Regions from separate parts of the Streptomyces sp. 2A115 genome, predicted to be linked through region 1. Evidence: predicted binding sites of a transcription regulator. Region 1 holds the regulator's gene; the other holds the start of a gene.
What was found. The regulator HspR, encoded in region 1, represses chaperone genes until heat shock. The targets are predictions, from matches to a motif close to TTGAGNNNNNNNNNCTCAA.

Region 1 (15,818 bases):
GATCCGGAGTACGGCACCCAGCGCACGTACTCCCTGATCGACGCGCAGAACGCGACGCTCGACGCCCTGACCACCAGCGCGATCACCTATCGCGAGCTGCTCAAGGCACCGGGAGGTGCGGCATGAGCGAACTGCCTCCGGAGGGCGCGCCGTTGGATCCCGCCGAGTCGGACCCCACCGAGTCGGACCCCACCGAGTACGACGGGAACGTGGCCCATCCCGTCCCGATCGACAGCCCCACCACACGGGACGGCGACGGCGGCACACCGGCCGACTCGCTTCCGCCCGTCCTCGGCGGCTGACCGCGCACCTCGTCTCCCGTCTCGCATCTCCCACGAGCTCCAGGAGGAAGCCGTCATGGCCCTGCTCACTCCGCTCGGCAGTCTCCCCTACCCACAGCCGGCCGACGCCGCGAACATCCCCGTGCACATCCAGTCGCTCGCCGAGGCGGTCGACGGCCGCACCGTGCTGCGGTTCGCCGACAGCGTCGCGCGTGACGCCAAGGTGACGGCCCCGGTGGCGGGCATGCTCTGCTGGCTCAGCACACCGAAGCAGTACTGGTACCACACCGGCAGCGTCTGGACCCAGCTGGCGCCCGCCCCGGTCCACAAGGCGAACTCGACGGGCGGCACCACTGCCTCGACGACGTTCGTGGAGACGCTCACCGGTTCCACCGGCGACCCGACCGTCGCCACCTTCACGGCGCCGGCCTCCGGCTCGGTACTCGTCTCGCTGGGCTCGCGCATCAGCAACAGCGCCACCGGTACGTGCTTCATGTCGGCGTACGTCCGGCTGAGTTCGAGTTCGACGGTGGTGCTGGCCGCCGGGGACGGCCGCTCGGCGATCTCCACGGGCACCGGCCAGATCTCGGCGAGCACCCAGTACCTGGTCAGCGGCCTCACCCCGAACAGTGTGTACACGGCGAGCGCCGCCTACAGGTGCACCGCCGGAACCGCCACGTTCGCCTTCCGGTTCATCACCGTCACCCCCGTGAGCTGAGGACGCCATGGCCACACCGCTGACCGCCGACGCCCTCGCCCGCGCCCTGCGCGGCGAGGGCGTCGCCCTTTCGGAACACACCAACTGGCGTACCCACAACCGCAATCACAAGGGCCCCTGGGGTCCTGTCCACGGCGTCATGCTGCACCACACCGCGGGCACCGACAGCCTCCGCCTGTGCCGCGCCGGCACCGCGGCGCTGCCGGGTCCGCTGTGCACCGGCCTGATCACGAAGGACGGCACGCTCCACCTGCTCGGCAACGGCCGTACGAACCACGCGGGTTCGGGATCGGCGGCGGTACTCGAAGCGGTACGGGCCGAGCGACCTCTGCCTGCCCCCGGCCCGGACGCCGTCGACGGCAACGCCCGCTTCTACGGTTTCGAGATCGAGAACCTCGGCAACGGCCGCGACCCGTACCCCGCAGCCCAACTCGCCACAGCGGAACGGTTGTCGACGGCTATCTGCCGCGCCCACGGCTGGTCAGCGGCGAGCGTGATCGCCCACAAGGAGTGGACGCGGCGAAAGATCGACCCGTCGTTCCCGATGCTGGTGATACGCGCACGGATCGCGGCACGGCTGGACAGCGGCCCCAAGCCGCCGCCCCCCGCTCCTGTCCCGGCCCCTGTGGCGTACGAACCCTTCCCGGGCGCCGCGTTCTTCGTACCGGGCCGCCGCAGCGAGCTGATCACAGCCGTCGGCAGGCGCCTGGTCGCCGAGGGCTGCGGCCGGTACGCGACCGGCCCCGGCCCCGTCTGGACGGGCGCCGACGTCCTCTCGTACGCGGCCTGGCAGCGCAAGCTCGGCTATGTGGGCGCGGCGGCGGACGGCATCCCGGGCCGGATCAGCTGGGACAAGCTGCGCGTGCCGCGCGGGTGACGAGCAGCTGAGGAGCGAGGAGCACCGAGAAGCAAGGGGAAGCCCCGAAGAGCGCGAGAAACACGAGGAGCACAAGGAGCACGACGATGACCGATGCCACGCGCAGAACCCTGCGTACGACCTTCCAGACCCTGTTCTCCCTGTTCTCCCTGTTCTCCCTGTTCTCTCTGTTCGCCCTGATCGCCGGGGGGCCGATGGTGGCGGACGATCGCCTGGAGGTACCCGATGACGGCGACTGAGGCGGAGGCCGTCGCGCTGGAACTGGAACGCCTGCGCCGCTCGGTCGACGTCGGCTTCGCCACCACCCGCGGTGACCTCGCCCTGCTCCTCCAACGCGCCGACCAGACCGACAAGACCCTCGACGAACACGAGTCCCGAATCGAGGCCCTGGAACGCACCCGCTGGCCGCTCCCCTCCCTGGCGGCGGCCACGTCGTGCACGGCACTGGCCCTGACGATCTGGCAGTCGATGGGCCGGTAGCCCAGCCCTGCGGGAGCGCTGCAACCGCGAGCCAGCCGAGCCGGAGATGTGTGGCTGCCGTGGGGGGCCGTCCACCACGTAAGGGGCACGGGGGCTCAGGTGGCAAAACCTGAGCATCCCGGGCCCCTCTCACGTGCACGCGTCAGTCCGTGTCAATCCGAGTCAGTCCGACGACTGCTGCCGCTTGGGCCGCCACACCACCAGCGCGCTCGTCTGCTGAACCTCCTGGTACGGCACCAGGTCCCGGCGGTACGAGGCGTGGACCGCCGCCTCGCGTTGCTGCATCGCCAGCGCCGCGCCGTCCAGGGCCGACTCCAGTTCCGCGACGCGGGACTGGAGTGCGGCGACCTGGTTCTCCAACTCGATGATGCGCTTGATGCCGGCGAGGTTGATGCCCTCGTCCTGCGACAGCTGCTGGACGGTGCGCAGCAACTCGATGTCACGGGCCGAGTAGCGGCGGCCGCGGCCGGCCGTGCGGTCGGGGGAGACCAGGCCGAGGCGGTCGTACTGGCGCAGGGTCTGCGGATGCAGGCCGGAGAGCTGGGCGGCCACCGAGATGACGTACACCGGTGTTTCTTCCGTCAGCTCATAAGCCCTACCGGTGAATGAGTTCTGCCGACGGCGTCCGGTTGCGTCCATGGTGTCCTCATGCTCCCTTCGCGGCCTGGAACAGCTCCGCCCGCGGATCCTCCTCCGCGGTCGCCTCGCGATACGCCTCCAGCGCGTCGCGAGCCTTGCCCGTCAGATCCGCGGGGACGACGACCTCGACGGTGACCAGCAGGTCTCCGCGCGTCCCGTCCTTGCGGACCGCGCCCTTGCCGCGGGCGCGCATGGTACGGCCGTTGGGCGTGCCCGGCGGCAGTTTCAGGGTGACCGGAGGTCCCCCGAGCGTGGGTACGCGGACCTCGCCGCCGAGTGCCGCCTCCGCGAAGGTGACGGGCACGGTGACGGTCAGGTTGTCGCCCTTGCGGCCGAAGACCGGGTGCGCGTCCACGTGGACGGTGACGTACAGGTCGCCCGCGGGACCGCCCCGTTCGCCGGGTGCGCCCTTGCCGCGGAGGCGGATGCGCTGGCTGTCACTGACCCCCGCGGGGATACGGACCTGCATGGTCCGGGACGACTTGGCGCGCCCCGAGCCGCTGCAGACCATGCACGGGTGCTCCGCGATCAGGCCGCGGCCCTTGCAGTCCGGGCAGGGGTCGGTCAGCGAGAACCCGCCACCCGAGCCGCGCGCCACCTGACCGGTGCCGACGCAGGTCGGGCACACGCGCGGTGTGCCGTTCTTGTCGCCGGTGCCCGAACAGGCCTTGCAGGGCGCCTGCGAGGTCATGCGGAGCGGAACCGTCGCGCCGTCCACGGCCTCCGTGAAGCTCAGCGTGACCTCGGTGTCGATGTCCTGGCCGCGCTTGGGCTGCGTACGCGTGCCGGTGCCCGGGCCCGCGCCGCCGCGGTTGAACAGGCCCCCGAAGACGTCACCGATCCCGCCGCCGAAGCCGCCCCCCGCCTGTCCTCCGCCCTGGGGGGCGCCTCCGAAGAGGTCCCCCAGGTCGAAGTTGAAGGAGCCGCCGCCGGCGCCGGGTCCGGGCCGGAACCCGCCGTTGCCGAAGAGGGCGCGTGCCTCGTCGTACTCCTTGCGCTTCTTGGGGTCGCCGAGGATGTCGTTCGCCTCGGAGACCTCCTTGAAGCGCTCCTCGGCCTTGGCGTTGCCCTTGTTGGCGTCCGGGTGGAACTCGCGCGCGAGCTTCCGGTACGCCTTCTTGATCTCGGCCTCGGTGGCGTCCTTGGGGACGCCGAGGACCTTGTAGTAGTCCTTCTCGATGAAGTCCTTGGTGCTCATCCTCGACGTCCCTCCTTCCGTACGTCCCTACGTACGCGCCGTACAGCCCCGCATACAGGTTCGCGTACGTCCTTTTTCACGTCAGCCCTCTTCCGGGCCACCGTTCTCCTTGTCGTCGGCCGCCGTTGTCGCCGTGTCCGCCTCGTCGGCCTTGACGGTCTGCGCGCCCGGCTGCGGCTCGGCCACCGCCACCCGCGCGGGGCGGATGGTGCGCTCGCCGAACCGATACCCCGGCTGCAGAATCGCCACGCACGTCGTCTCCGTGACGTCCGGCGCGTACGAGTGCATCAGGGCCTCGTGGATCGTCGGGTCGAAGGGCTCGCCCTCCTTGCCGAACTGCTGCAGGCCCATCTTGGCCGCGACGGTCTCCAGCGACTCGGCGACGGACTTGAATCCGCCGAGCAGTTCGCCGTGTTCCCGCGCGCGGCCGATGTCGTCGAGCACGGGCAGGAGCTCGGTCAGGAGGTTCGCGATGGCGATCTCCTTGACCGCGATCCGGTCGCGCTCGACCCGGCGGCGGTAGTTCTGGTACTCGGCCTGGAGCCGCTGGAGGTCCATCGTGCGCTCACCGAGCGCCGTACGGACCTGGTCCAGCTGGGCCGTCAGTCCTGCGGTCTGCGCTGCTGCTGCCGCGTCCCCGGCCCGGGCGGCCCCCTCCTCGGCGGAGGGGGCGGCCTTGGGCTCGGCGTCTTCAGGGGTGGCGCCGGAGGGGACGTCGGGCTGCTGCGGCTGAGCGGCCTGCTGCGGCTGCTGCTCGTCGAAGCCCGGGGTCTCCTCCGTCACGCGGCACCATCCTTCCGGTCACGCTCGTCGTCGACGATCTCGGCGTCGACCACGTCATCGTCGGACGCGCCGCCGGCCTTGGCGCCCGCGTCCGCGTCGGGACCCGGGGCGTCGGCGCCGCCCGCGGCACCCTGTCCGGCCTGGGCGTCGGCGTACATCGCCTGGCCGAGCTTCTGCGAGACGGCGGCGACCTTCTCGGTGGCCGTACGGATCTCGGCGGTGTCCTCACCCTTGAGCGCGGCCTTCAGTTCCTCGACGCTCGTCTCGACCTCGGTCTTGACGTCGCCGGGGACCTTGTCCTCGTTGTCCTTGAGGAACTTCTCCGTCTGGTAGACGAGCTGCTCGCCCTGGTTGCGGCTCTCGGCGGCCTCGCGGCGCTTGTGGTCCTCGTCCGCGTACTGCTCGGCCTCCTGGCGCATGCGGTCGACCTCGTCCTTCGGCAGCGAGGAGCCGCCGGTGACGGTCATCTTCTGCTCCTTGCCCGTGCCGAGGTCCTTCGCGGTCACGTGCATGATGCCGTTGGCGTCGATGTCGAAGGCGACCTCGATCTGCGGGACACCGCGCGGGGCGGGCGGCAGACCGGTCAGCTCGAACATTCCGAGCTTCTTGTTGTACGCCGCGATCTCGCGCTCGCCCTGGTAGACCTGGATCTGGACGGACGGCTGGTTGTCCTCGGCGGTGGTGAAGATCTCGGACCGCTTGGTCGGGATCGTCGTGTTCCGCTCGATGAGCTTCGTCATGATCCCTCCCTTGGTCTCGATACCGAGGGACAACGGGGTCACGTCGAGGAGCAGGACGTCCTTGACCTCGCCCTTGAGGACACCGGCCTGGAGTGCGGCGCCGATGGCGACGACCTCGTCCGGGTTCACACCCTTGTTGGCGTCCTGACCGCCGGTCAGCTCCTTGACGAGCTCGGCGACGGCGGGCATACGGGTGGAGCCACCGACGAGAACGACGTGGTCGATCTCGGAGAGGTTGATGCCCGCGTCCTTGATGACGTTGTGGAACGGCGTCTTGCAGCGCTCCAGCAGGTCCGCGGTCAGCTGCTGGAACTGGGCGCGCGTGAGCTTCTCGTCCAGGTGCAGCGGGCCCTCGGCGGACGCGGTGATGTAGGGCAGGTTGATCGAGGTCTCGGTGGACGAGGACAGCTCGATCTTGGCCTTCTCGGCGGCCTCGCGAAGACGCTGGAGCGCCATCTTGTCCTTGCCGAGATCCACGCCGTGGCCGCTGTTGAACTGCTTCACCAGGTAGTCGACGACGCGCTGGTCCCAGTCGTCACCACCGAGGTGGTTGTCGCCGTTGGTGGCCTTCACCTCGACGACGCCGTCGCCGATCTCGAGCAGCGAGACGTCGAACGTGCCGCCACCGAGGTCGAAGACGAGAATGGTCTGGTCGTCCTTGTCGAGACCGTAGGCCAGGGCGGCGGCCGTCGGCTCGTTGACAATCCGCAGGACGTTCAGACCCGCGATCTCGCCGGCTTCCTTCGTCGCCTGACGCTCGGAGTCGTTGAAGTACGCCGGGACGGTGATGACCGCGTCGGTCACCTTCTCGCCGAGGTACGCCTCCGCGTCCCGCTTCAGCTTCTGCAGGATGAAGGCGGAGATCTGCTGCGGGTTGAAGGGCTTCCCGTCCAGCTCGATCTTCCAGTCAGTACCCATGTGACGCTTCACGGACCTGATGGTCCGGTCCACATTGGTGACCGCCTGGCGCTTCGCGACCTCTCCGACGAGCACCTCACCGTTCTTGGCGAAGGCGACGACGGACGGCGTGGTCCTGGCGCCCTCGGCGTTGGTGATGACGGTGGGCTCACCGCCCTCCAGAACGCTGACGACGGAGTTAGTCGTGCCCAGGTCGATGCCGACCGCACGTGCCATTTCAATTCCTCCAGCAATGACTTGAGTGGAACGGACTCAAGTGTGCACGACGCTCGCCGCTGGGTCAACAGAGCTGAGTCGGGGTGGCTCAACTCTTATCTCGCCCTTACGCGCAATTAGGCTTTGACCTGCGGGGTTGACTGTCGGGCGCGGGCCACGGGGGGCTGGTCGCGCCCACGCGGCGGAGCCGCATATGTCACAGCCTCGCGCCCCTTGCGGGGCACGCCTCAGGCAAGCCTCAGCGACGCAGATCACCGCACCCCTGGCTACAGTGCGGCAGTAGAAGTGGGTAGTCTCAGAGGACTGCATAAGTTACCGCTTAGTAATGAGCTTCGAGAGGTCGTGGAGGCCGCTCGGAGGAACCCTCGCAGGCCCGAGGAGCCCCAAAATGCAACTCGCCGCGATCATCGTGTCGCTGGTTCTGACCGTGGTCGGCGTCGCGCTGCTCGCACGCGCCATCGGCCAGTTCGTCCGGTACTTCAAGCTCGGCCAGCCCGCACCCGCAGGGAGCCGTATCGACAACCCCTACCAGCGCAGTGTGACGCTGGTGCGGGAGTTCCTCGGCCACACGCGGATGAACCGATGGGGCGTCGTCGGCTTCGCCCACTGGTTCGTGGCGGTCGGCTTCCTGACGCTTCCGCCGACCCTCGTGCAGGCGTTCGGCCAGCTCTTCCAGGCCGACTGGCTGTTGCCGGTCATCGGCGACTTCCTGCCGTTCGAGATGTACACCGAGTTCATCGGCGTGATGACCGTCCTGGGCATCGCCGTGCTCATGGTGATCCGCCTGCTGAGCCTGCCCTCACGGGCGGGCCGCAAGTCCCGGTTCACGGGGTCCAAGGCCGGCCAGGCGTACTTCGTCGAGTACGTCATCCTCACCATCGGCCTGGCGATCTACACCCTGCGCGGCCTGGAGGGCGCGCTGCACCACGTGGAGGGCTACGAGGCCGGGTACTTCGCCTCGTACCCGCTGGTCCTCGCCTTCGACGGGCTGAGCGTCTCCGCGCTGCAGAACCTGGTCTACTTCACCGCGATGGTGAAGATCAGCGTCTCGTTCATCTGGATGATCGTGGTCTCGCTGAACACCAACATGGGTGTGGCCTGGCACCGCTTCCTGGCCTTCCCGAACATCTGGTTCAAGCGCAACGCCGACGGCTCGACCGCGCTCGGCGCGCTGCTGCCGATGACCTCCGGCGGCAAGGAGATCGACTTCACCGACCCCGGTGACGACGACGTCTTCGGTGTCAGTCAGGTCGAGCAGTTCTCCTGGAAGGGCCTGCTGGACTTCTCCACCTGCACCGAGTGCGGGCGTTGCCAGTCGCAGTGCCCCGCCTGGAACACCGGGAAGCCGCTCTCCCCGAAGCTGCTGATCATGTCGCTGCGCGACCACGCGCACGCCAAGGCCCCGTATCTGCTGGCCGGTGGCGGCAAGGACATGGAGGGCAACGAGAAGGCCACCAAGGAACAGCTGGCCGACGTGCCCGCCGCCGCGCTCGCCGAGGCCGAGCGGCCGCTGATCGGCACCCTCGAAGAGAACGGCGTCATCGACCCCGACGTCCTGTGGTCCTGCACCACCTGCGGTGCCTGCGTCGAGCAGTGCCCCGTCGACATCGAGCACGTCGACCACATCGTCGACATGCGCCGCTACCAGGTGATGATCGAGTCCGCCTTCCCGAGCGAGGCCGGCACGATGCTCAAGAACCTGGAGAAGAAGGGCAACCCCTGGGGGCTGGCAAAGAAGCAGCGCCTGGAGTGGACGAAGGAGGTCGACTTCGAGGTCCCGGTCGTCGGCAAGGACATCGAGGACCTGAGCGAGGTCGACTACCTGTACTGGGTCGGGTGCGCCGGTGCTCTCGAGGACCGCGCCAAGAAGACCACCAAGGCCTTCGCCGAGCTGCTCCACATCGCGGGCGTCAAGTTCGCGATCATGGGCGGCGACGAGAAGTGCACCGGTGACTCCGCCCGACGGCTGGGCAACGAGCCCCTCTTCCAGGAGCTCGGTATGGAGAACGTCGCCTCCTTGAACATGGCCTTCGGCGAGTCCCTCAACGAGGAGGGAGAGGTGGACGAGTCGACCAAGAAGCCGAAGTCCGCCAAGAAGATCGTCTCCACCTGCCCGCACTGCTTCAACACCATCGCCAACGAGTATCCGCAGCTCGGCGGCGACTACGAGGTCATCCACCACACCCAGCTGCTCCAGCACCTCATCGACGAGGGCAAGCTGCTGCCGGTAACGCCGGTCGAGGGCCTCATCACCTACCACGACCCCTGCTACCTGGGCCGTCACAACAAGGTCTACACGCCCCCGCGCGAGATCATGTCGGCCGTCCCGGGCCTGCGTCAGCAGGAGATGCACCGCCACAAGGAGCGCGGCTTCTGCTGCGGCGCCGGTGGTGCGCGGATGTGGATGGAGGAGCGGATCGGCAAGCGAGTCAACAACGAGCGTGTGGACGAGGCCCTCAGCCTCAACCCGGACATCGTCTCGACCGCCTGCCCGTTCTGCCTCGTCATGCTGACCGACTCGGTCAACGGCAAGAAGAACGATGGCAAGGCCAAGGAGTCCATCCAGGTCGTCGACGTCGCCCAGTTGCTGCTCGACTCCGTCAGGACGCCGGTCGACGACGAGCCCCCGGCGGGCGAGACCGAGTCGGAGAGCGAGCCGGAGCCTCAGCCGGTGAAGTAGGGCGACGCCACCCAGGCAGCCAGGCAGCCAGCACCCCATGCCCTCACCGGGCATGGGGTGCTGTCGTTCCTGATGGTCATTTGTTGTCGTTCGGGCCTCGGTGGGGAGCCATGTGTGGCTGGGGCGCAGATGATCGGCCGTTCTGGTTACTGACGGGTGACTTATGGCTCCGCGACGCGCATCATGTGCAGAATTGTTGTCTCACGATGCGCTCGGGGTTGACGTGACCAAGGGGAAAAGCGGGATACGAGTGATGAGCGCGGTGGCGAGCTGCGCCCTGCTTCTCTCCGGGTGTCTCGGAGCAGCCGAGGACGACAACCGCGGACAGGGCGACAAGGGTGACAAGGGCAGCGCAGGTGCCGCGCGGGACGAATCCGTCACCGTCGCGAAGGCCCCCGCCCGGCTCCCCGTCCCGCTCGGCAAGGGCAGCCGCATCCCCGACGACTTCAACGGCGACGGCAACCGCGACCTCGTCCTCAACGACCTCGTGAAGGGCAAGGGGGACAGCCACGGGGACGACGCGGGGATCGGTGTCGTCTACGGCTCCGGCTCCGGGTCCACCTCCGGATCCGGGTCGGGGTCCGGGTCGGGGTCCGGGTCGGGGTCCGGGTCGGGGTCCGGGTCCGGACCCGGGCGTGGACTCGCCCCGGCGGCACGGCAGTTGCTGAGCCCGGCGAAGCAGGCCGCGCCCACCGAGGGTCAGTTGCCCGCCGTCTTCGACGCCGAGGCGAGCTGCGACCTCGACGGCGACGGGTTCACCGATCTCGTCGTCTCGACCGATCCGCCGTTCGACGGACAGGGACAGCCTCCGGTGCCGTTGCAGGTCCTCTTCGGCTCGCCCCGGGGGCTGGTGGACCGGGCGGTGAAGCTGACGATCCCCGCGCAGGCACGTTTCGGCAACGACTGGCCGGACCAGCCGGTGTGCGGGGACTTCGACGGCGACGAAGCCCAGGACCTGGTGGTGCACGCCTCCGAAAGCCGGCTCAGCTATCTGCGCGGCCCGTTCAGCCGCGAAGGCGTGCCGAAAGCGGCCGGCGGCCCCCTGACCTCGCCCGGCAACGTCCCCACGCCGCCGGCCGTCGACGTCGACCGGGACGGGTACGACGACCTTCTCGTCCGTACCGCCGACGGCCGCACCACCAACGGCCCGGCCACCTCCGCCGTCGTCCTGGGCGGACCGGCCGGGCCCACCCGCGCCGGAGTCGCCCTCCCGAGCGGCATCGACGTCGACTTCGGCCGGTTCGGCAAGGGCGAGAGCCTCGACGCGGCGGTCGGTTCGATGAGCGGGACCGCGCTGCGGTACGACGTACCGGGCGCCCAGCCCGACAGTCTCGGCGTGGCGGGTACGGTCCTGGACTCCGGTGACTTCGACGGGGACGGGCTGAGTGAACTCGTGTCCAGCGGTTCGGAATTGAGAGTCCTGCGAGGGCGTACGGACGGACTGTCCACGTCCGGGATGGTGACCGTGCCGCCGCCGGCCCAGGGTGCCACCCGGGTCCTGACAGTGGCCGACTTCGACGGGGACGAAAGGGCCGATCTGGTGGTGCGGACGTATCGCGGGGACACGAAGGACACGATCGCCGTGTACGCGGGGGCGGAGAAGGGGCTGATCGCGCGGGAGCCCGAGCTCACCTTCTCCACCTCCCAGTTCCTGGGCATGGCGGACTGATGCGGCGGAGACGGAGACCTCTGCCCCTGGTGGCGTCCCTCCTGTTCGCGAGCCTGGCCGCGGGGTGCGGCGGCGGGGACGGCTCCTCGGACCGGCCCTCCACCGCAGAGAGGAAGCCCGGCGTCGGAAAGCCCTCCGAGAACCCCGATCCCGGTGACTTCAACGGCGACGGCTACGACGACTACATGGGCGTCGTCACCTCGCAGTCCAAGGACAAGGAGCGGGTCGCCGAGACGCTGGTCGTGGTCTACGGCTCCCCCGGCGGCCTCGACACAGCGTCGGCGCAGCGGACTTCGGCGGGCAAGGAGGGCTCCTTCTTCTACTTCGCCTCGGGCCCTCTGCGTACCGACCTCGACGGGGACGGCTTCACCGATCTGGTCGGCAGCCGCGGGGAGGGCGACACCTCGCGCGAGACCTTCGCCCTCTTCGGCGGCCCCCGCGGTCTGAGCGCCGCTCGCCCGCTCGACGTGCCCGACGGCTTCCGCGCGCAGGCCGCCGCCGACTTCGACGGCGACGGTTCGGTGGACCTGCTCGACGGCGGACACGGCGGCGCGGGCGACCCCTCCGCGACCGAGGCCGGCACCGACGGGCTGCTGCTGTACGGCCCGTTCGACCGCAAGGGCACCCCGAAGCGCCAGGCCGGGCTCGACCTCGGGCAGAGCGGGTACGCGACGCCCGGTACCGCCACCACCGGCGACTTCGACGCCGACGGGCGGGCGGAGGTGGTGTTCACGTACCGCTTCGACTCCGAGGAGGACGAGAGCGCGCCGTCGGGCCTGCACACGGTCGGCGTCTACGAGGGCGGCGCGGACGGACTCGTCCGCGACACCCGGCTGGAGTCGCGCATCAGCGAGGCCCTGGACACCCAGGACGGCCCCCGCAACCCGGCCACCGGCGACGCGGACGGCGACGGTGTCGACGACCTGCTGCTGCCCACACAGCTCGATGTGGCCCCGGCGGACATGCCGCGGACGGGCGGCGCGCTCACCATTCTGTACGGCGCCGAGTCGGGTCTCGGCAGCGGGCGTCCGGAGTCCATGATCGAGGGCAAGGGCGGCGAGAAGCGGCGGATCGACTTCGGGAGCTCGCCCGCCGTCGGCGACGTCAACGGCGACGGGAAGCCGGACGTCGTCGTGAACACCCCGGGCTTCCGGCGCCACGACGGCAAGGTCACGCTGCTGCCGGGCGGATCGCGGGGAGTGCCGTCCGCGGACGGTGAGCAGACGGTCGACGCCGAGACCGAAGGGCTGCCGGGGACCCCGAACCCGTACTACTGGAACGCCTTCCACCACCGGCCGCCGCTGCTCGACGTCGACGGCGACGACCACGCGGACGCGATCGTCTTCGGGCCGCTGTACGAGAAGCGGAAGGGGGCGTATCTGGTGCTGCGGGGGACGGATGACGGGTTCGACGCGGAGAAGGTGCGGCTCTTCACGCCTGAGGACATCGGGGTACCGCTGCGGCTGAAGTGACTTGCGCGGGCCGACCTCAGAAGTTCTCAGAATTCCCAGGAGTCACGTACAACCCTCTTGCCTCCGCGCGGGTCTCCTGATCGCCAACCGTCCGCGAACCCAAGGAAAACTCCGGGCAAACGCGGACGGTATGCGCACCCCATTGACTGCGGGCGCCCGCCAGGCGTCCCCGCATGCAGCAGGAGAATCCCGCATGCACAAGCACCTGCGACTCACCCTCGCGACGGCCACCGCTGCCGCGCTGACGGGTGGTCTGCTCACGTTCTCGGCGGTGACGGCCACGGCCGCCGATTCGACGACGGTTCCGCACGCCGACTTCAACGGCGACGGAATCGGTGACGTGGCCTTCTCGGCCGCGGGCGCGTATGTGAACGGCAAGGAGGCCGCCGGCCAGCTCGTCGTCCTGTACGGCACGGCGAGCGGCGTCTCCGGCGCCAAGCGGACCGTGCTCAGCCAGAACAGTTCCGGGGTCCCCGGCACCTCCGAGACCGGTGACTACTTCGGCGCTGAGACCGCGTACGCCGACTTCAACGGCGACGGCTACGACGACCTCGCGGTGTCCGCGGTCGCCGAGAAGGTCGGCACCGACGTCAACGGCGGCACCGTCGCCGTCCTGTGGGGCTCGGCGAGCGGTCTGACCGGCGCGGGCGTCACCGTCGCCGACCCGGCCGTCTCCGCCCACGACCACTGGGGCAAGAACCTTGCCGCCGGCGACTTCGACGGCGACGGCACGGACGACCTGGCCGTCGGCAACACGTCCAGCACCATCTACGTCTACAAGGGCGGCATCAGCTCGTCCGGCACGGCGGTGGGCGGCCGGTACACGATCGAGCCCCCGATCCAGTCCGGCGGCGACGCCAGGGGTCCGATCAACCTCACCGCGGGCGACATCAACGGCGACAAGAAGACGGACCTCGTGGTCGACGGCTACGAGACCGAAACCGCCATGGGCTGGAACACCAACTACTTCGTGCCGGGCACGGCGAGCGGCCTCGACGCGTCCGCGTGGCAGTCCATGAAGCCGGGCATCATCACCGCGATCGGCGACGTCAACGGCGACGGCTTCGCCGACGTCGTCTCGGGCGCGGCCTGGAACAACGAGACGGGCGACGGCACTGCCATCCCGGACTCCGCGCTCGGCGGCAAGGTGAACATCACCTACGGCACCGAGTCCGGCCCCGGCTCGACCACGGGCATCACCCAGAACACCGGCAACGTGCCGGGTTCGTCGGAGAAAAACGACGAGTTCGGCTACGAGCTGGACCTGGGCGACGTCAACGCCGACGGCTACCAGGACCTGATCGTCGGCGCCGCGGGCGAGAACCTGAACTCGGTCGTCGACACCGGCGCGCTCACCGTTCTGTACGGCTCGGCGAACGGCATCAACACCGCGTCCGGCGCCCAGTACTTCGCGCAGAGCACGGCGGGCGTCCCGGGTACCGACGAGAAGTACGACCGCCTCGGCTCGGACGTGAAGCTCGACGACGTCACCGGTGACGGCAAGGCGGACCTGCTGGCGGCCTCGTACGAGAACAGCGGCAACGGCTCGGTCCTGTACCTGCCCTCCGACGGCACGAAGATCACCACGACGGGCTCGCGGTCCGTCTCCCCCAGCTCCTCGGGCGTCGCGACGACCGGCTCCCCGGGCTTCGGCGCGAACTTCGCCGACTGAGCCCGCCCCCTCACCAACCGGCCGGGCCCCGCACCCCACAGGTGCCGGGCCCGGCTTCCCCCATGGAGCCACCTTGCGCAAGCGCACCCTCCTCCTGGCCGCCACCCTGGCCACCGGCCTCCTCACCGCCCTCCCCGCCACCGGGTCGGCCGCGCCCTCCGGTCTGAGCGGCGACTTCAACGGCGACGGCTACCGCGACCTCGCGATCGCCGCGCCCATCGCCAAGGTGTCGAGCAGGTCCGGCGCCGGGTACGTCGCCGTGGTCTACGGCACCGCGAGCGGTCTCGACACCTCCAAGCGCCAGGTGATCAGCCAGGCCACGGACGGCATCCCCGGCACCCCGGAGTCGGGCGACTACTTCGGTGACCGGCTCACCACCGGTGACCTGGACGGCGACGGGTACACCGACCTGGTCGTCGGCGTGCACGCCGAGCACATCGGCTCGACGGACGAGTCCGGCGCGATCACCGTGGTCTGGGGCGGCGCGGACGGCCTCAGAACGGCCACCGACATCAGCTCGCCGCTGCCCGAGAACCGCAACGAGCTGGGCTGGGACGTCGCGGTGGGCGACTTCGACGGAGACGGCGCCACCGATCTGGCGGCCGCCAACCTCGCCTTCCCCGAGCTGAACGTCTTCAAGGGCCCCATCTCCCGTACGGGCAAGGCGGCGGCCCTCGTCGGCATCGACACGTACGACCAGACCGGCATCAACACCGACAAGATCGTCGCGGGCAACGTCAACGGCGACGGCGCGACCGACCTGCTCGTCATGGGCCAGCAGGAGATCACCGGCGGCTACCGCACCCGCAGCGTCCTCTACACCGGCTCGGCCACCGGCCTGAAGCCGGGCAGCAAGGCGGCGGGCGGGTACGCGGCCACCATCGCGGACGTCGACAAGGACGGCTACGGGGACATCGTCACCGGCAACTTCATGGAGAAGTCGACGGACGAGCCGAACGGCGGCCTCGGCGGCACGATCACGGTCACCTACGGCGCGGCGGGCGGCCTGAGCACCCGCACCCCGGTCCGTATCAACCAGGACACCACGGGCGTCCCCGGCACCGCCGAGAAGAACGACGCGTTCGGCTGGAGCCTGTCCGCGGGCGACGTGAACGGCGACGGGTACGCCGACATCGCGGTCGGCGCCTCGAACGAGACCCTCGGCTCGGCCAGGTGGGCGGGCTCGGTCGTCGTCCTGCGCGGCTCCGCCTCCGGCCTGACCGGCAGCGGCGCCAAGGCGTTCTCGCAGAGCACGTCGGGCGTCCCCGGCACGGCCGAGTCCGAGGACCACTTCGGCGACGCGGTCGCGCTCACCGACAGCAACGGCGACGGCCGTACGGAGCTGGTCGCGGGCGCGATGGGCGAGAACACCGGCGACGGCGCGGCCTGGCTCTTCAAGACCACCTCCACCGGCATCACCGCCACGGGCTCCAAGTCCTTCAACAGCACGACCCTGGGCGGCCCTTCGGGCGACG
Region 2 (15,818 bases), on a different contig from region 1:
GTGCTCCGGCGGAGCACCAAGCATCGCGTTCGTCCACTTCGTCACGTACTGCGCCGTGTCCCAGTACCGCTCGAACGTGGCCCGCATCCACGCCTCGTCGAACGCCTTCTCGCCGTGCGACAGGATCGAGTCGAGATACGATGCCGCGCACTTCGACGCCGAGTTGGAGCCCTGACCGGTGATCGGGTCGTTCGCGACGACCACGTCGGCGACGCCGAGGACCAGACCACCACCCGGCAGCCGGCCGACCGGGTTGCGGACAGTGGGCGTGTAGCGACCGGCAAGCGTGCCGCCGGCGTCCGTCAGCTCGACCTTCGTGGCCCGCGCGTACTCCCACGGCGTGAACCGCTCCATGAGTTCCAGGGTCAGGGAGAGGTGCTCCGCCGGGTCCTTGACGCCCTTGAAGACGTCCAGCGGGCCGCCGGGTATGCCCTCCAGGAAGAGGATGTCCGCGCGGCCGGAGGTGGTGAGCGTCGGCATGACGAAGAGCTCGCCGACGCCGGGGACGAGGTTGCAGCGGACCGCCTCGTAGTCGGGGTGCTCCGGGCGCGGGCCCAGACCGTGGACGTACGCGACGGCGAGGGCGCGCTGCGGCTGCGTGTACGGGGAGCGGGAGGCGTCACGGCCGAACATCGAGACCAGCTCGCCCTTGCCCGCCGAGACGAGGACGAGGTCGTACGTACGGGCGAAGAAGTCGAGGTCGGAGACCGCCGCGCCGTGGATGACGAGCTGGCCGCCGCGCTGGGCGAACGTCTCCATCCAGCCGGCCATCTTCACGCGCTGGTCCACGGACTGCGCGTACCCGTCGAGCTTGCCCACCCAGTCGATCGCGCGCTGTGTGGGCCCCGGGTCGTGGGAGCCGGGCGCGGCCACCGAGACGCCGAGTCCTTCGATCTTCGGGGCCTGGGACTCCCAGAAGTTCAGCTGGAGATCGCGCTCGTGCTGCAGTGCCGTGTGGAACATGCACTGCGTGGACATGACGCGGCCGGTACGGATCTCGTCCGCCGTCCGGTTGGACATCAGGGTGACCTCGTACCCGTGCGACTGGAGTCCGAGGGCGAGCTGGAGACCGGACTGGCCGGCTCCGACGACGAGTATCTTCCGCATGCGGGTCCTAACTCTGCGTACGTCCTATTCGGGGCTCGCGTCGAGCGCGTGCCTCACCAGGTCGAGCAGGGTCTCGACCACCGAGATCCGGCGCCTGGCATCCATGATCATGACAGGTATGTGTCCGGGCACGGTCAAGGCCTCGCGCACATCCTCCGGCTCGAACTCGTCGCTGCCGTCGAAGTGGTTGACCGCGACGACGTACGGCAATCCGCAGCTCTCGAAGTAGTCGAGCGCCGGGAAACAGTCCGTCAGGCGCCGGGTGTCGGCGAGGACCACCGCGCCGATGGCGCCGCGCACCAGGTCGTCCCACATGAACCAGAAGCGCGGCTGCCCCGGCGTGCCGAACAGATACAGGACCAGGTCGTCGTCGAGCGTGATGCGCCCGTAGTCCATGGCCACGGTGGTGGTCAGCTTCTCGGGCGTTCCGCTGAGGTCGTCGGTGCCCTCGCTGGCCTGGGTCATCAGCGCCTCCGTCTGGAGAGGCGTTATCTCCGAGACGGCGCCCACCAGCGTGGTCTTGCCGACGCCGAAGCCGCCCGCCACCACGATCTTCGTGGCGATCGGGGCGCGCGTCCGGTCGGTCTGCCAGGCCTTCAACTCCTCGTCGGGTACGACGAGTTCGGAGAAACCAGAGCCATCGGAGACGCGGGAGGCGTCAGAGACGACGGAGTCCACTCAGCACCCTTTCCAGCAGAGCGCGGTCCGGCTGTCCCGGGCCGTGACCTGTTCCGTACACACGGATCTTTCCCTGGTCCGCCAGGTCGCTGATGAGCACCCGGACCACACCGAGCGGCATCCTCAGCAGGGCGGCGATCTCGGCCACCGTCCGCATCCGGCGGCAGAGTTCGACGATGGCCCGCATCTCCGGCATCACCCGGGTCGAGAGGGAACCATTCTCCAGCTCCCGCCGCTCCTCGGGGGCTTCGAGCGCCGCCACGAACGTCTCGACGAGCAGCACGTGGCCGAAGCGCGTACGGCCGCCGGTGAGCGAGTAGGGGCGTACGCGGGCGGCGATGGGGGTCCCCCCGCTCAAGCGAAGTCGCGAGTGGGGGAGGTCGCCGCCGCGGACCGGGAGCCGGGGCGCTCCGCTCATTTCGCTCACTTGGCGCCCCTCACCGACGTGGCCTCCGCCGAGGCCTCGGTCGACGTGGCCTCGATCGACTGGCGCAGCTCGCTGCGGACTTCCGGGGTCAGGACGTGGCCGGCGCGGCCCACGAAGAGCGCCATGTGGTACGCGACCACGCTCATGTCGGAGTCCGGGGCGCTGTGCACACCGAGCAGCGAGCCGTCGCTGATCGACATGATGAAGAGGCCGCCCTCCTCCATCGCGAGCATCGTCTGCTTGACCTCGCCGCCGTCCATCAGCTTGGCGGCGCCGATGGCGAGGCTGCCGATGCCTGACACGATGGTGGCCAGGTCAGCCGCGGAGCCTTTGGGGCCGGCGGGTTTCTCCCTGGTCTCCCTTGCCGCCTGAGCGTTCCTCCCGGGGTCGGAGGAGAGCAGCAACAGGCCGTCGGAGGAGACCACCGCGACCGACAGCAGCCCCGGCACCTCCTCGACGAGGTTCGTCAGCAGCCAGTGCAGATTGCGGGCTTCAGTGCTCAGTCCAAAGGTGGTGGGCGCGGTCAACTGCTTGCCTCCTCTACTGGGTCCCCCTTGGTGGTTTCTACGGCATCTGTGGTGGGCTTCTCCAGCTCCGACGTCTGTTCGGCGATCTCCGCTTCGACGTCGCGCCGGCCCTCGCTCGCGCCCCGGTGGAATCCGCCGAGCCTGCGGCGCAGTGCCTCGGCGTCGACGGATCCCGTACGCGGCCGCGTGGGCGGCGGGGGCGTGGAGATCCTGGGGGTCCGCTTGGGCAGACCCTTGTCGGTGACCCGCTGCGGCAAGGACTGCGTGGGCGGTGCCTGCGACACGGGCGGTTCTTGGGGCTCGTACGGCTCGTACGGCGCCTGTGGCGGAGTCGGCGCGCGTCGCTGGTCGGGGACACGCTCGTGGGTGTCGGGGCCGATGGCGTACGGGTCGGTGCCGGTCTGCGCGGGGAGCTGGACCGCGGGGGCGCCGACTCCGGGTTCGCGGGCTTCGGGTTCCCGGGTTTCCCATTCAGGGGCCCGGAATTCACCGGATTCGGAGGTCTCCTCTGCCGCCGGCGGCAGCGGGATGAGCTCCATCGTCGTCTCGGGGCCGGGGGTCTCGAACGGTTCGACAGTTCCGTATGTCTCGGTGGTCCCGCCACTCGGCGCGGTGTCCTCGCGTACGGGCTCCTCGGCCGCGTACCCCTGCCGGGCGCCGCTCGCGTCGCCCGCGTCCCGCAGTGCGTCCTCCGCGGCGGCGATCAGCGGGTCGCGGGACGAACGGGCGTACAGGACATTGGAGTTCACCTCCGCGTCCGCTCCCGGCAGGGACATCGGGGGCATGCCCTCGGTCGTCCGGGTGGTGGTCGCGGAGGGGACGGTGAGGGAGGGTGCGGCGGCGAGGAGGGACTTGGGAAGGACGACGACCGCCGTGATGCCGCCCTGCTTCTGCTCGCGCAACTGGACCCGCAGCCCGTGCCGTTGGGCCAGCCGGGCCACCACGTACAGACCCAGCCCGAGGCCGTCGCCGCTCTCCTGGTCGTACGTGTCCTCGGCGTCGAAGTCGGCGAGGCGGGCGTTGAGCTGGCCGAGCCGGTCGGCGGTCATGCCGATGCCCTCGTCCTGGACGGAGAGCATGACCTCGCCGCTCTCCAGGAGCCAGCCGGAGACCTCGACGGGGATGTCGGGCGGCGAGAACGACGAGGCGTTCTCGAGGAGTTCGGCGAGGAGGTGGCTGAGGTCGTCCGCCGCGAACCCGGCGAGGTGCGCGTGCGGCGGCAGCGCGGCGATCCGTACCCGCTCGTACCGCTCGATCTCGCTCACGGCGGCGCGTACGACGTCGACGAGCGGGACCGGGCCGGGATGCTGGTGGCCGTGCTCCGCGCCCGCGAGGACCAGCAGGTTCTCGCTGTGGCGGCGCATGACGGTGGCGAAGTGGTCGAGCCGGAAGAGCGTGGCGAGCCGGTCCGGGTCCTGCTCGCGCTCCTCGAGGCTCTCGATGACACCGAGCTGCCGCTCGACGAGGCCGAGGGTGCGCAGGGCCAGGTTGACGAAGGTGCCGTGGATGCTGCGCCGGACCTGCTCCAAGTGGGCGGTGGCCTCGGCGAGTTCGGTACGGAACCGATCGCGCTCGTCGGCCATCCGCTGGCGCTGGGTGATGAGGTGCTTGCGGTCGCCCTCCAGGCTCGTCATCCGCTCGTGCAGCGCGAGGGCGTGCGCGTGCAGCGCGTTGACGGAGCGTACGACCTGGGCGAACTCGTCGTTGCGGCCGGTGAACCTGACCGGTTCGTCCCTGGCCGGTTCGGCGGCGAGACGGGCCGAGCCGAGTCGGAGGACGGCCAGCGGGCGGGTCAGCGTACGGGCCATGGCCGTGGAGATGCCGACGGCGAGCAGCATCAGGGCGCCGAGGAGCGCGACCTGGATCTCCAGGTCGGTGACGTCGTCGTCGCGCAGCTGGGCCAGTTCCTTGGCCCGTTGGGTGTTGAGGGAGGCCTCGACGCCGCGCATCAGCTCGACGCGGGCGGAGAGCGCCGCGTCCAGTTTCTTGGTGCTGGTGCCGAGTTCGGAGGCGGAGAGGGTGGGCTGGTCGGCGAGGTTCGTGAGGTACTTCTCTGCGGTGGTGACGTCGGGGCCGGTCACCGTGGAGTCGTACGAGTCGTCGTCGGCCTTCGGCGCGGTGTTCTGGAAGTCGGCGAGGGCCGCCTGCTCGCGGACGTTGGCCTGCTGCGCGGCGGCGGTGAGCGCGTTGCGCTGCCTGGTCTCGGCCCCGGACGACGGAGTGGTCGTCGTCAGTCCGGTGATCGGGTCCGTGGTCGTCCGGCTCGTGCGGGGCACGTTCAGGGCCGCGAGGAGCAGGCCGCGGGCGGCGGCCGCCTGCTGGACGGCGGTGTCGAGGTCGGCGAGGGCGTGCGCGCCGGAGCCCGCGCGGGGCGGGATCCGCTCGGCCAGCTCCTCGGCGAGATCGTGGAGTTCGGTGAGGACGGCGGAGTACGCCTGATGCGCTTCGAGAGCGGTGCTCTTCCCGGTGAGCGCCGCTCTGCGCACGGTGGCGATGCTGTCGAGGGACTTGCGGAACGCCGCGGGAGCCTCTGCCTCGACGGCTTCCGCGCGGAGCTCCTCGACCTGCCGGTCGACGCGGGCGCTGCGCCGCTCCGAGGGGCCCTCGCCGTCGGGTCGGCCGGCCGCGAGGTAGGAGGTGACCTCGTCGCGTTCGTCGGCCAGTGAGTGGGCGAGGGCCAACGCGTCCTGGGTGCGCTCGGCGAGCGTCACCAGGTTCTGGGAGTCGTTCAGGTCACCGGAGGCGGCGATCACGGACGGTGCGCCGGCTCCGGCGATCGCGGCGGCCACGACGGCGACGGCGACGATCAAACGGCTGCGTACGTGAGCGGGGCGGCCGCGGCCCGCGGGGTCCGGGGTGTCCTGTGCGGAGGGAGTGTCCTGTGCGGCCGGTGAGTTCGGTGTGCGCCCGGAGGCCCCACCCGAGGCCGACTGCCTGCCCTTGCGCCGAGGCCGCATCATCTGCACCGATGCTCGCATTCTTGACTCGTTCCCCATAGGCCCGGGTGACGATCCGTCAACTCACGTGTCGTCCCGGTACGGCTCCCGACCCTCCCAGCGCCGGTGGGTAGTGGTCGTGCATCGCCTGACCCGCCACACGAAGGAGTGAACATCGGTTGGGAGTGGCCCGGCAAGTTCCTGTGGCGCGTGCGACACCCTTGCGCGGCGGGCCGGTTGGACGTCCACCGCGACCGGTGGCAAGATGCGCCGCCACGCTTCCCCGGAGTCGGTGATTCCACCCCAAAACAGGCGCCTGACCTGCTGGTCCCGCTCAATTGGGCGGCCATTGCCAGCCTCTGACTCGGCTTGTGAAGGGCTCGTGCAGACTGGCCGGATGCGCACGGAACTGATCTCGGTACCCGGGGACCCTGCCCGCCCGGACGAGGACTACGCATCGGTCGGACTTCCGGCCTCCGGACAGGGCGGTTCACTCGTCGTCCTGGACGGTGTGACGCCCCCGGCGACCGATGCCGGCTGTCTGCATTCCGTCCCCTGGTTCACGGCCCGACTGGGCGGTGCACTGGGTGAACTGTCCGTTTCACGAAGAGATTTGACACTCACCGAGGTACTGAGGCACGCCATCGCGCGTACGGCTCACGCACATCAGGCCACCTGTGACCTTTCTCACCCACGCACCCCACAGGCAACTGTTGTCACGGCCCGCTGGTCGCCGGAGTCCGTCGAGTACCTGGTCCTGTCGGACTCGGCCCTCCTCGTGGAATCTCCCGCCGGAGTGGTCACCCCCCTCCTCGACGACCGCCTCACCCGTGTCCCCCGCGCCTCCCTGGCCACGCATGCCCTCACCGACGCGACCCTCCGCAACAAGGAGGGCGGTTTCTTCACGGCGGCGGCGGATCCCTCGGTGGCGGAGCGGGCGGTGACGGGGGTGCTGCCGCGCACCGACGTCCGGGCCCTGGCCGCGCTGACGGACGGGGCGACCCGCTGGGTGGAGAAGTTCCGGGAGGGCGACTGGACGGACTGCTTCACGCTCGTCCGCAAGGAGGGCGGCCAGGCGCTGATCGACCGCGTACGGGCGCTGGAAGTCGCGGACACGGAGCGGGTGTTCCTGGGCCGGAGCAAGCGGCACGACGACGCGACGGTGGTGTACGTGGAGCTGTGAGCGGATGAGGGCTCCCCCTCAGGGCGCGGGAATCTGCAGCCCCGTAAGGGACGCTGGGAACTGTAGCCCCGTAAGGGGCGCGGGGAACTGCGCGACCAGCCCCCACAACCCGCAGACAACGAACCGCCCTCCAAGCGGGAGAGCCGTCGCGGAACGACCCGCTCAGCCCTCGACACCCCGGTTCAGCCGATGCAGCAGTCGTGCCAGCTCGGCGACCTCCTTACGGTCCCAGTTGGCGAGCTCCCGTACGTACCGCGCCCGCCGCGCCCCCCGCACCCTCCGGAACCGCACCCGCCCCTCCTCCGTGAGGTGGACGAGCCAGGCGCGGCCATCCGCCGGGTCGGGCTCGCGGGCGACGAGGCCGAGCTCTTCCAGGGCCCGGAGCTGGCGGGACATCGTGGCCTTGCCGACGCCGATGTAGGCGGCGAGTTCCGTGGCGCGCTGGCGCCCGCACTCCTCCAGGCGTACGAGGAGGCCGTACGCGGAGGACTCCAGGTCGGGGTGGACTTCGCGGACCATCTCGCCGGAGGAGGCACGGGCGCGCCGCAGGAGGACCGTCAACTCACGTTCCAGGGCCAGGAATTCCTGGTCCACACCGCCCTGGTCCACACCGCCCTGAACCATATCGTCGTGGTCCATACCACTCTCGGGCGTGCCGGATTTCGTCCCGTGTTCCTCGCCGTTTCCGCCCTCGTGCACGTCAGCACCCATGATCCGGTTTCTCGATCCTGAAAGTTTCCGCCAAAACCACCGTCGCCGCAGTGGGCCCAGTATTTCGCAGGAATAGACCAGCGGCAGACTCTGGGCTCGGCATCGGGGCCGGGGCCGTGCCGCCCGGAGCATGCGCGCGGCCCGGATCTCCGGTGATCACCGGAGATCCGGGCCGTTTTCAGCAACCGGTGGCACCCGTCACGCCGCCACCGGAACCTCCGGGCTCGCGCCGTTCGTCGCCGGGGACAGCGCCAGCTCCAGCACCTGCCGGACGTCCGTGACCGCGTGGACGTCGAGCTTCTCGAGGACCTCGGCCGGGACGTCGTCCAGGTCGGGCTCGTTGCGCTTCGGGATGATGACCGTGGTGACTCCGGCCCGGTGCGCGGCCAACAGCTTCTGCTTGACGCCACCGATCGGCAACACCCGTCCGGTGAGGGAGACTTCACCGGTCATCGCCACGTCCGTACGGACCAGGCGGCCGCTCAGCAGCGACGCCAGTGCCGTCGTCATCGTGACGCCCGCGCTCGGGCCGTCCTTCGGGACCGCGCCCGCCGGGAAGTGGATGTGCACACCCCGGTCCTTCAGGTCGCCCACCGGCAGCTCCAGTTCGGCGCCGCGGCTGCGCAGGAAGGAGAGCGCGATCTGTGCCGACTCCTTCATGACGTCGCCGAGCTGGCCCGTGAGGGTCAGACCCGCCGCGCCCGTCTCCGGATCGGCCAGCGACGCCTCGACGAAGAGCACGTCGCCGCCCGCACCGGTCACCGCGAGCCCGGTCGCGACACCCGGGACGGCCGTGCGGCGCTCGGCCGGGTCCTGGGCCGACTCGGGCACGTGGTGCGGCCGCCCGATGAGCCCGCGCAGATCCTCGTCCGTGACGGTGAACGGCAGTTCCCGCTCGCCGAGTTCGTGCTGGGCCGCGACCTTGCGGAGCAGTCGGGCGATACCCCGCTCCAGGTTTCGTACGCCCGCCTCCCGCGTGTACTCACCGGCGAGCTTGCGCAACGCGCTCTCGGCCAGGGTGACTTCGGCCTTTTCGAGACCCGCCCGCTCCAGCTGTCGCGGCAGCAGGTGGTCCCGCGCGATGACGACCTTCTCGTCCTCGGTGTAGCCGTCGAGCCGCACCAGCTCCATGCGGTCGAGCAGCGCCTCGGGGATGGCTTCGAGCACGTTCGCCGTCGCGAGGAAGACGACGTCGCTCAGGTCGAGTTCGACCTCCAGGTAGTGGTCCCGGAAGGTGTGGTTCTGGGCCGGGTCGAGGACTTCGAGGAGGGCCGCCGCGGGGTCGCCGCGGAAGTCGGAGCCCACCTTGTCGATCTCGTCGAGCAGCACGACCGGGTTCATGGACCCGGCCTCCTTGATGGCGCGGACGATACGGCCGGGCAGCGCGCCGACGTACGTACGCCGGTGGCCGCGGATCTCCGCCTCGTCCCGTACGCCGCCGAGGGCGACCCGGACGAACTTCCGTCCCATGGCGTGCGCGACCGACTCACCGAGACTCGTCTTGCCGACGCCGGGAGGGCCGACGAGCGCCAGCACGGCACCGCCGCGCCGCCCGCCCACGACACCCAGGCCCCGGTCGGAACGCCGCTTGCGCACCGCCAGGTACTCGGTGATCCGCTCCTTCACGTCCTCGAGACCGGCGTGCTCGGCGTCGAGGACGGTCTTCGCGCCCTGGATGTCGTACTCGTCCTCGGTGCGTTCGTTCCACGGCAGTTCGAGCACGGTGTCGAGCCAGGTCCGGATCCAGGAGCCCTCGGGCGACTGGTCGCTCGACCGCTCCAGCTTCTCGACCTCCTTGAGCGCGGCCTCGCGCACCTTCTCGGGGAGATCAGCGGCTTCCACCCGGGTCCGGTAGTCGTCGGACTCCTCACCCTCGGCCTCGCCGTTCAGCTCGCGCAGCTCCTTGCGCACGGCCTCCAGCTGCCGCCGCAGCAGGAACTCACGCTGCTGCTTGTCCACGCCTTCCTGTACGTCCTTGGCGATGGACTCGGCGACGTCCTGCTCGGCGAGGTGCTCACGCAGTTGCTCGGTGGCGAGCTTCAGCCGGGCGACCGGGTCGGCGGTCTCCAGCAGCTCGATCTTGTGGGCGGTCGTCAGGAACGGCGAGTACCCGGAGTTGTCGGCGAGCGCGGAGACGTCGTCGATCTGCTGGACGCGGTCCACGACCTGCCAGGCGCCGCGCTTCTTCAGCCAGTTGGTGGCCAGCGCCTTGTACTCCTTGACCAGCTCGGTCACGGAGCCGGGCACCGGGTCCGGCAGGGTCTCCTCGACCGCGAGGCCCTCCACCCAAAGAGCGGCCCCGGGGCCGGTCGTGCCGGCGCCGATACGCACCCGGCTGCGACCGCGGATCAGGGCACCGGGGTCGCCGTCGGCGAGGCGTCCCACCTGCTCGACCGTGCCGAGCACCCCCGTGTTCGCGTACGTCCCGTCGATCCGTGGAACAAGCAGGACCTTCGGCTTGCTACCCCCACTGGAACGGGCGGCTGCCTGTGCGGCCTCCACCGCCGCTCGTACGTCGGCGTCGTTCAGGTCCAGAGGCACCACCATTCCGGGCAGCACGACTTCGTCGTCGAGCGGCAGCACGGGCAGGGTGAGCGGTGCGGACGTCAAAGCCATGATCTTCCTCTCGACAAACAACTTGAGCTATGCCGACTCAATGCATGTGAGCCTCTGATTGTTCCCCAAGCTGCGTTCGCTGTCAGCGATCAGCTTCCGCGAGAGGCTCGGACGGCGCTCGGGCGGCGCTCCGGCGGCATCAGCAGGCGTGCGGCGGAGACGAATGAACGCATCGCCCGGCCGGGGCGTCACAGGTGCAGCGTCGGATACGGGTTCCGCCGTCTGCCTCGGAGGGCGTCATGCGAACTGTCCACCCGGTCGAAGCGGCCAAGCAGGTCGTCATACTCGGTCTGTTCGCCGCCGGAGCCTTCGGAGCCGCCGGATGCGGCAACGAAAGCGTGTCCAGCGGCGGCGGCGACCACTACACGGGACGTGCCGAGGACCGCGTTCGCCAGGTCGCCGATGCCTGGGAGGGCTCGGAGGCCGCCCGGTTGTGGCGCGAGGGCTACTTCCCGATGGGCGACTCGGTTCAGTTGCCCGACGGGGCCTTTCGCAACGAAGCCGACAAGCGCGCGTACGCGACCCAGAACTTCGAGCTGCGCGGCTCGCTTCCCGCCGAGCCGCAGCCGAAGGGGCAGGTCCGCTGGCGGAGCGGTGACTCGCTCGCCGTCCCGGTCACCTCGGCGCGGGCGGCGTACGAGAAGCTCGCGCGGGGCGGGAACGACGGTCCTCGTCTCACCGTGACCGGTGCCCGGCTCGGCGACATGACCCTGTTGACCAACCGGGGTACGGCGACGGTCCCCGCCTGGCACTTCACCGTCAAGGAGTACGACACTCCGCTCAAGCGTGTCGCGGTCACCCCCTCGAAACTCCCCCGGCCCCCGGTCAAGCCCCTGTCGCGGGCCGAGTCCGGGGACGCGCTGTCGTCGCTCGCCGGGCTGGTCACGATAGCGAAGGACGGCCGGAGCCTCACTGTGCTCGCCGAGCACGGATCCTGCGACGACGGCCCCGCCGTCGACGTGCTGGAGGGCGGGGACAACGTGGTGTTCGCCGCCTCGATCCGCGGCGGCTCCGGCGGTGTCTGCACGTCGGAGCTGCGCCTCGAGAAGGTGACGGTGAAGCTGGCCCGCCCGGTCGGCGACCGCATGCTCCTCGACGCGTTCACGGGTCGGCCCGTGCCCTACGAGGGTCCTGCGGGTTCCTTGTCGCCGACCTGGAGTTGACGACGTGGAGTTGCGACGCGGGTTTGACGACGTGGAGCACTCCGGCGTCGTGCGCCCCTCGGGGGCCGTCGGCGGGAAAGCAGCGCTCCCGGCTCACGCTCGCCGCGACCCTGGCCCCCGAACTACTTGTTGCGACGTGGGGTTGACCTCGTCCGGCCGACCGGCACGTCACGTCACGTCACGTCGGCAGGGTCTGCTCGGTCCAGATGATCTTCCCGGCGCTGGTGTAGCGGGTTCCCCAGCGCTCCGTCAGCTGCGCGACGAGGAAGAGGCCGCGACCGCCCTCGTCCTCGGTCCTGGCCCGCCGCAGCCGCGGTGAGGTGCTGCTGCCGTCGGAGACCTCGCAGATCAGTGCCCGGTCGCGGAGCAGCCTGAGTTCGACGGGTCCTGTCGCGTGCCGGATGGCGTTGGTGACCAGTTCGCTGGCGACCAGTTCGGTGGTGAAGGACAGCTCGTCCAGGTCCCACTCGGCCAGTTGCCGGGTGACCGAGGAACGGGCGCGCGTGACGACCGCCGGGTCGCTGGGCAGCTCCCACTCCGCGACCTGTTCGGGGCCCAGGGCGCGGGTGCGGGCGACGAGCAGGGCGATGTCGTCCCTCGGGCGGGCCGAGCGGGCCGGGAGCAGCGCGTCGAGCACCGCTTCGCAGGTCTCCTCCGGCGGGCGGCCGACCGAGGCGAGGACGTCGCGGAGCCTTTCGAGCCCGTCGTCGATGTCGTGGAGCCGGTCCTCGATCAGACCGTCGGTGTAGAGCACCAGTTGGCTGCCCTCCGGGATCTCCATCTCGACGGTTTCGAAGGGCATGCCGCCGACGCCGAGGGGTGGTCCCGAGGGCACGTCGACGAACTCCACGGTGCCGTCGGGGCGGACGACCGCGGGCTGCGGGTGGCCGGCGCGGGTGAAGCTGCAGCGCCTGGACGCCGGGTCGTAGACCACGTACAGGCAGGTGGCGCCGACGACCCCGGCGTCGAGGTCGGTGTCGTCGTCCCCCGCCCAGCCCTCGCCCCGGTCGAGACGCCCGACCAGGTCGTCGAGGTGGGTGAGGAGGTCGTCGGGGGGCAGGTCGAGGGAGCAGAAGTTGTGGACGGCGGTACGCAGTCGGCCCATCGTGGCCGCGGCGTGCAGTCCGTGGCCGACCACGTCGCCGACCACCAGCGCCACCCGGGCGCCAGACAGCGGGACGACGTCGAACCAGTCGCCGCCCACACCCGCGTGCGCGGGCAGATAGCGGTACGCGACGTCGACGGCGTTCTGCTCGGGCCGGCCGCGGGGCAGCAGGCTGCGCTGCAGGGCCAGGGCGGTGTTGTGCTCGCGGGTGAACAGGCGGGCGTTGTCGATGCAGATCGCCGCGCGGCCGGCCAGTTCCTGGGCCAGGGACAGGTCGTCGTCCTCGAAGGGGACGGGTTTCCCTGAGCGGTAGAAGCTCACCACGCCGAGGGTCACGCCGCGGGCCCGCAGCGGCACCGCGATCAGCGAGTGGATGCCTGCCGCGAGGGCCCTCTCGGCGCCCGCCGGATCCTGGGCGATCCAGCCGCCCGCGTCGGCGAGGACCGGTTCGAGTACGGGCCGCCGGCTCTCCAGGCAGCGGGCCTGCGGTGTGGACGGGATGTACTGGACGGGGTCCCCGACTCCGTCCAGGGGCGGCCCCTCCCGAACGGTGCCCAGCGCGATCCGGCGCAGGGCGGTGTCGGCGCCGACCGACCGCGGCTCGTCGCCGCGCAGAACGGAGTCCGGCACGTCCACGACGGCGAAGTCCGCGAACCGGGGTACCGACACCTCGGTCAGTTCCTCGGCGGTGCGGGTCACGTCCAGGGCGGTGCCGATACGGAGGCCGGCATCGTGCAGCAGTTCCAGTCGTCGGCGGGCCAGCACCGCGAGTTCCCCGACACCGCGCTCGCCGACGAGCAGCCAGCCGTCGGCGCCGCCGCGCTCGGCCTCGCCGTCGGCCCCGTCCGCCCACGGTTCCGCGGCGGGGACGGCCTCGGCCGGGGACACGGGCAGGAGGACGGTGGCGCTCAGCTCGGCGGCGACACCCACCGCGGCCGCGTCACCGTTGACGGCCGCGGCGGGCGCGCCGGCTCGGGACACCGCACGCTCCGTGGAGGCACTCCCCGTCGGGAGCGCGGGCTGTGCCGGCAACATGGCCTGCGTGGCCGCCGCCATTACCTGCGCGGCCGCCATCGCCTGAGTGACAGTCTCGGCCTGCGCGGCCACCACGGTCTGCGCGGCCGACACGGTCTGCGCGAGGTGGTGCAACCGCGGACCGCCGAGGATGCGGGCCTCGACGACCACGCCCGCCTCCCCCGCGGCGCTCGTGACCGAACGGCGCAGCAGCGTGGCCACGCGGCCACCGGACAGCGTCACTTCGTCGAGCGTCCGGTGCGAGGAGGCGATGAGTTCCTCTGCCTTGTCCCGCAGGAGGGCCCGGTCGATACGGTCGATGCCCTGGCCGGTGCCTCCGTTGCCGGGCCCGGCATGCGGCTGCCGTCCCGTGGCCAGACTCGTGCTGTGGGCCCGCCGGTAGGCGGCGAGCAGCGCCCGCTCCCGTTTCGTGGCCTGCTCCAGCAGCCGCTTCTCGATGTCGGCGACGGCCTCGCGGACCAGGTTCAGCATGGCGGGGTCGGCGTCGCGGCGCAGGCAGGTGAGGTCGAGGATGCCCTCGATGCGCCCGCTGAAGGGATCCCGTACGGGTGCGCCGGCGCAGGCGAACGGCTGCATGCAGTCGGCGAAGTGCTCGCGGCCGAGGACGAGACAGGGGCGTCGCTCGGCCAGCGCGGTGCCGATGCCGTTGGTGCCGGCGATCTGCTCGGCGAAGCCGAATCCGGGGGCGAACTGCACCGAGTCGAGACGCGCGTTCAGCGCCGGGTCCGTGCCGCCCCGCTGGATCACTCGCGCTTTCGCGTCGGCGAGCACTACGGTCACGTTCGCATCGGAGAGCGCCGAGGTCAGGCGGTCGAACACCGGGCCGGCCGCGGTGAGGAACCGGTCTTCCAGGCCCAGGTCCTCCACGTACGGGATCAGGAGCCGGTTCGGCTCGAGTCCCACCGACCGGCATCGCTTCCACGAGTCGAGGATCGAGTCCCTGACGTCCGCCTCGACCCGGGCCCCGGAAAGAAAACGCTCGTGGGCACCGACGAGTCCGCCGATGTCGTCCCATGATGCGACGGGCATGCGAACCACTTCCTACCCCTGAAGTCGATCCCCGTCGCGCGCCGACCTCCGGCTCGTCGGGTGGGAGCTTCTTCAAGTGATTTCACGCTAACACTCCGGCGCACATCATGACGAAAGTCATAAGAATTGCCGCCCCGTCCGGTATCCTTCGCGCCTCCGGGCCGCCGCCAGTGCTACGGGGCCGTGGTGCCCTGAGCTGTCTCCCGCGCCTGTCGCCACCGGCGCACCAGCGGCCACGTCGCCACCCCGATCGCCAGGGCCAGCAGGTGGCCCCAGTTCGTCATCGGATCCGTGAAGGCGATCAGGCCGTCCACGAGCATCCAGGCGAAGGCGCTGAGCAGGGTCCGGCGCAGCCACGGGGTGAGGAGACCGGCGAGCGCGCCGACGCAGGCGGCCACGCCGAAGCTGATGCCGTAGTCGTAGCGGTGGAGGGAGCTTTCGGGGAGGTGGCCGACGAGGACCGAGAGGCCGACGGGGATCTCGGTGGCCAGCGTCGCGAGGACGTGACCCAACAGGAAGACAGCGGCCGTGTGCCGGCCTCCGATGCGCCGTTCCAGCGCCGTGAGGATGAGCAGGAAGGCGATCATGTACGCCGACGTGATCCCGCCCGCGATCCACAGCGCGCCGGCGACCAGCACATGGACCGGCGACTGCGCGAGGTGCGCGACATCCGTACTGGACCCCTGAAGCACCCGGTCCACCAGATCCGGGTCGGCGTACTCGGTGAAGAGGGAGGTCACGGTCAGGACGACGGCGTACCCGAGTGTGAAGGGGGTTCCGGTGGGAGTGGGGAGGAGCCGCCAGGGTCCGGCGCGGCGCCGGACGGCGTCAGGGCCGAGCGGGGCAGGTGGGCCGGGCTGGCCGGGCTGGCCGGGCGCGGAGCTCTCGGCGGTGACGTGCGGGTCCTCGACCGCGCCGCTGCCCGGGAATGCCGTCGAGCCCGCGAGCGACGCCGGGCTCACGTTCGACGCAGCCCGCGGGTACGGCGTCGGCCTCGGGTACAGCGCCGGCCTCGGGTACGGCGTCGGCCTCGCCGACGGCTGTCGCTCCGGAGGCGCCGGACTCGCACCCGGCGGTCGCTCCGGAGGCGGCGCCCGTCGGATCGGCCGCGTGTGCCGCTCGCCTCACGCAGGGCTTCACCGTGCGGGGCTCCTTCCGTCCACCCCACCCCCACTCGCCACGACCGGCCTGTCTGTGACCGGCACCACGCCGGAGCCGGTCACAGCGACCTCCGCGCAAATTCGGCTGCCCCTCCTGGGGGAACTTGCCAGGATGGGCCAATGACCACCTCATACGACACT

Region 2: a site for HspR is predicted at 10,208-10,226, ahead of lon (endopeptidase La). Genes of this name have one in related genera too.

The regions. Positions count from the first base shown of each region.
Region 1 covers NZ_JBQQCG010000039.1:18,374-34,191, forward strand. Annotated here, with positions in the region: gene ACTWQR_RS29605 (hypothetical protein) at 1-126, shown strand, start outside; gene ACTWQR_RS29610 (hypothetical protein) at 123-302, shown strand; gene ACTWQR_RS29615 (hypothetical protein) at 358-999, shown strand; gene ACTWQR_RS29620 (peptidoglycan-binding protein) at 1,007-1,876, shown strand; gene ACTWQR_RS29625 (hypothetical protein) at 1,963-2,115, shown strand; gene ACTWQR_RS29630 (hypothetical protein) at 2,102-2,356, shown strand; gene ACTWQR_RS29635 (heat shock protein transcriptional repressor HspR) at 2,519-2,995, opposite strand; gene dnaJ (molecular chaperone DnaJ) at 3,003-4,193, opposite strand; gene grpE (nucleotide exchange factor GrpE) at 4,275-4,976, opposite strand; gene dnaK (molecular chaperone DnaK) at 4,973-6,850, opposite strand; gene ACTWQR_RS29655 ((Fe-S)-binding protein) at 7,239-9,530, shown strand; gene ACTWQR_RS29660 (FG-GAP repeat domain-containing protein) at 9,784-11,199, shown strand; gene ACTWQR_RS29665 (FG-GAP and VCBS repeat-containing protein) at 11,229-12,671, shown strand; gene ACTWQR_RS29670 (integrin alpha) at 12,865-14,343, shown strand; gene ACTWQR_RS29675 (FG-GAP-like repeat-containing protein) at 14,417-15,818, shown strand, end outside.
Region 2 covers NZ_JBQQCG010000089.1:20,669-36,486, reverse strand. Annotated here, with positions in the region: gene ACTWQR_RS45860 (styrene monooxygenase/indole monooxygenase family protein) at 1-1,107, opposite strand, end outside; gene ACTWQR_RS45855 (GTP-binding protein) at 1,132-1,785, opposite strand; gene ACTWQR_RS45850 (DUF742 domain-containing protein) at 1,766-2,203, opposite strand; gene ACTWQR_RS45845 (roadblock/LC7 domain-containing protein) at 2,209-2,739, opposite strand; gene ACTWQR_RS45840 (nitrate- and nitrite sensing domain-containing protein) at 2,736-5,717, opposite strand; gene ACTWQR_RS45835 (hypothetical protein) at 6,073-6,858, shown strand; gene ACTWQR_RS45830 (MarR family winged helix-turn-helix transcriptional regulator) at 7,021-7,497, opposite strand; gene lon (endopeptidase La) at 7,768-10,185, opposite strand; gene ACTWQR_RS45820 (hypothetical protein) at 10,425-11,348, shown strand; gene ACTWQR_RS45815 (SpoIIE family protein phosphatase) at 11,527-14,517, opposite strand; gene ACTWQR_RS45810 (rhomboid-like protein) at 14,691-15,479, opposite strand; gene ACTWQR_RS45805 (spermidine synthase) at 15,798-15,818, shown strand, end outside.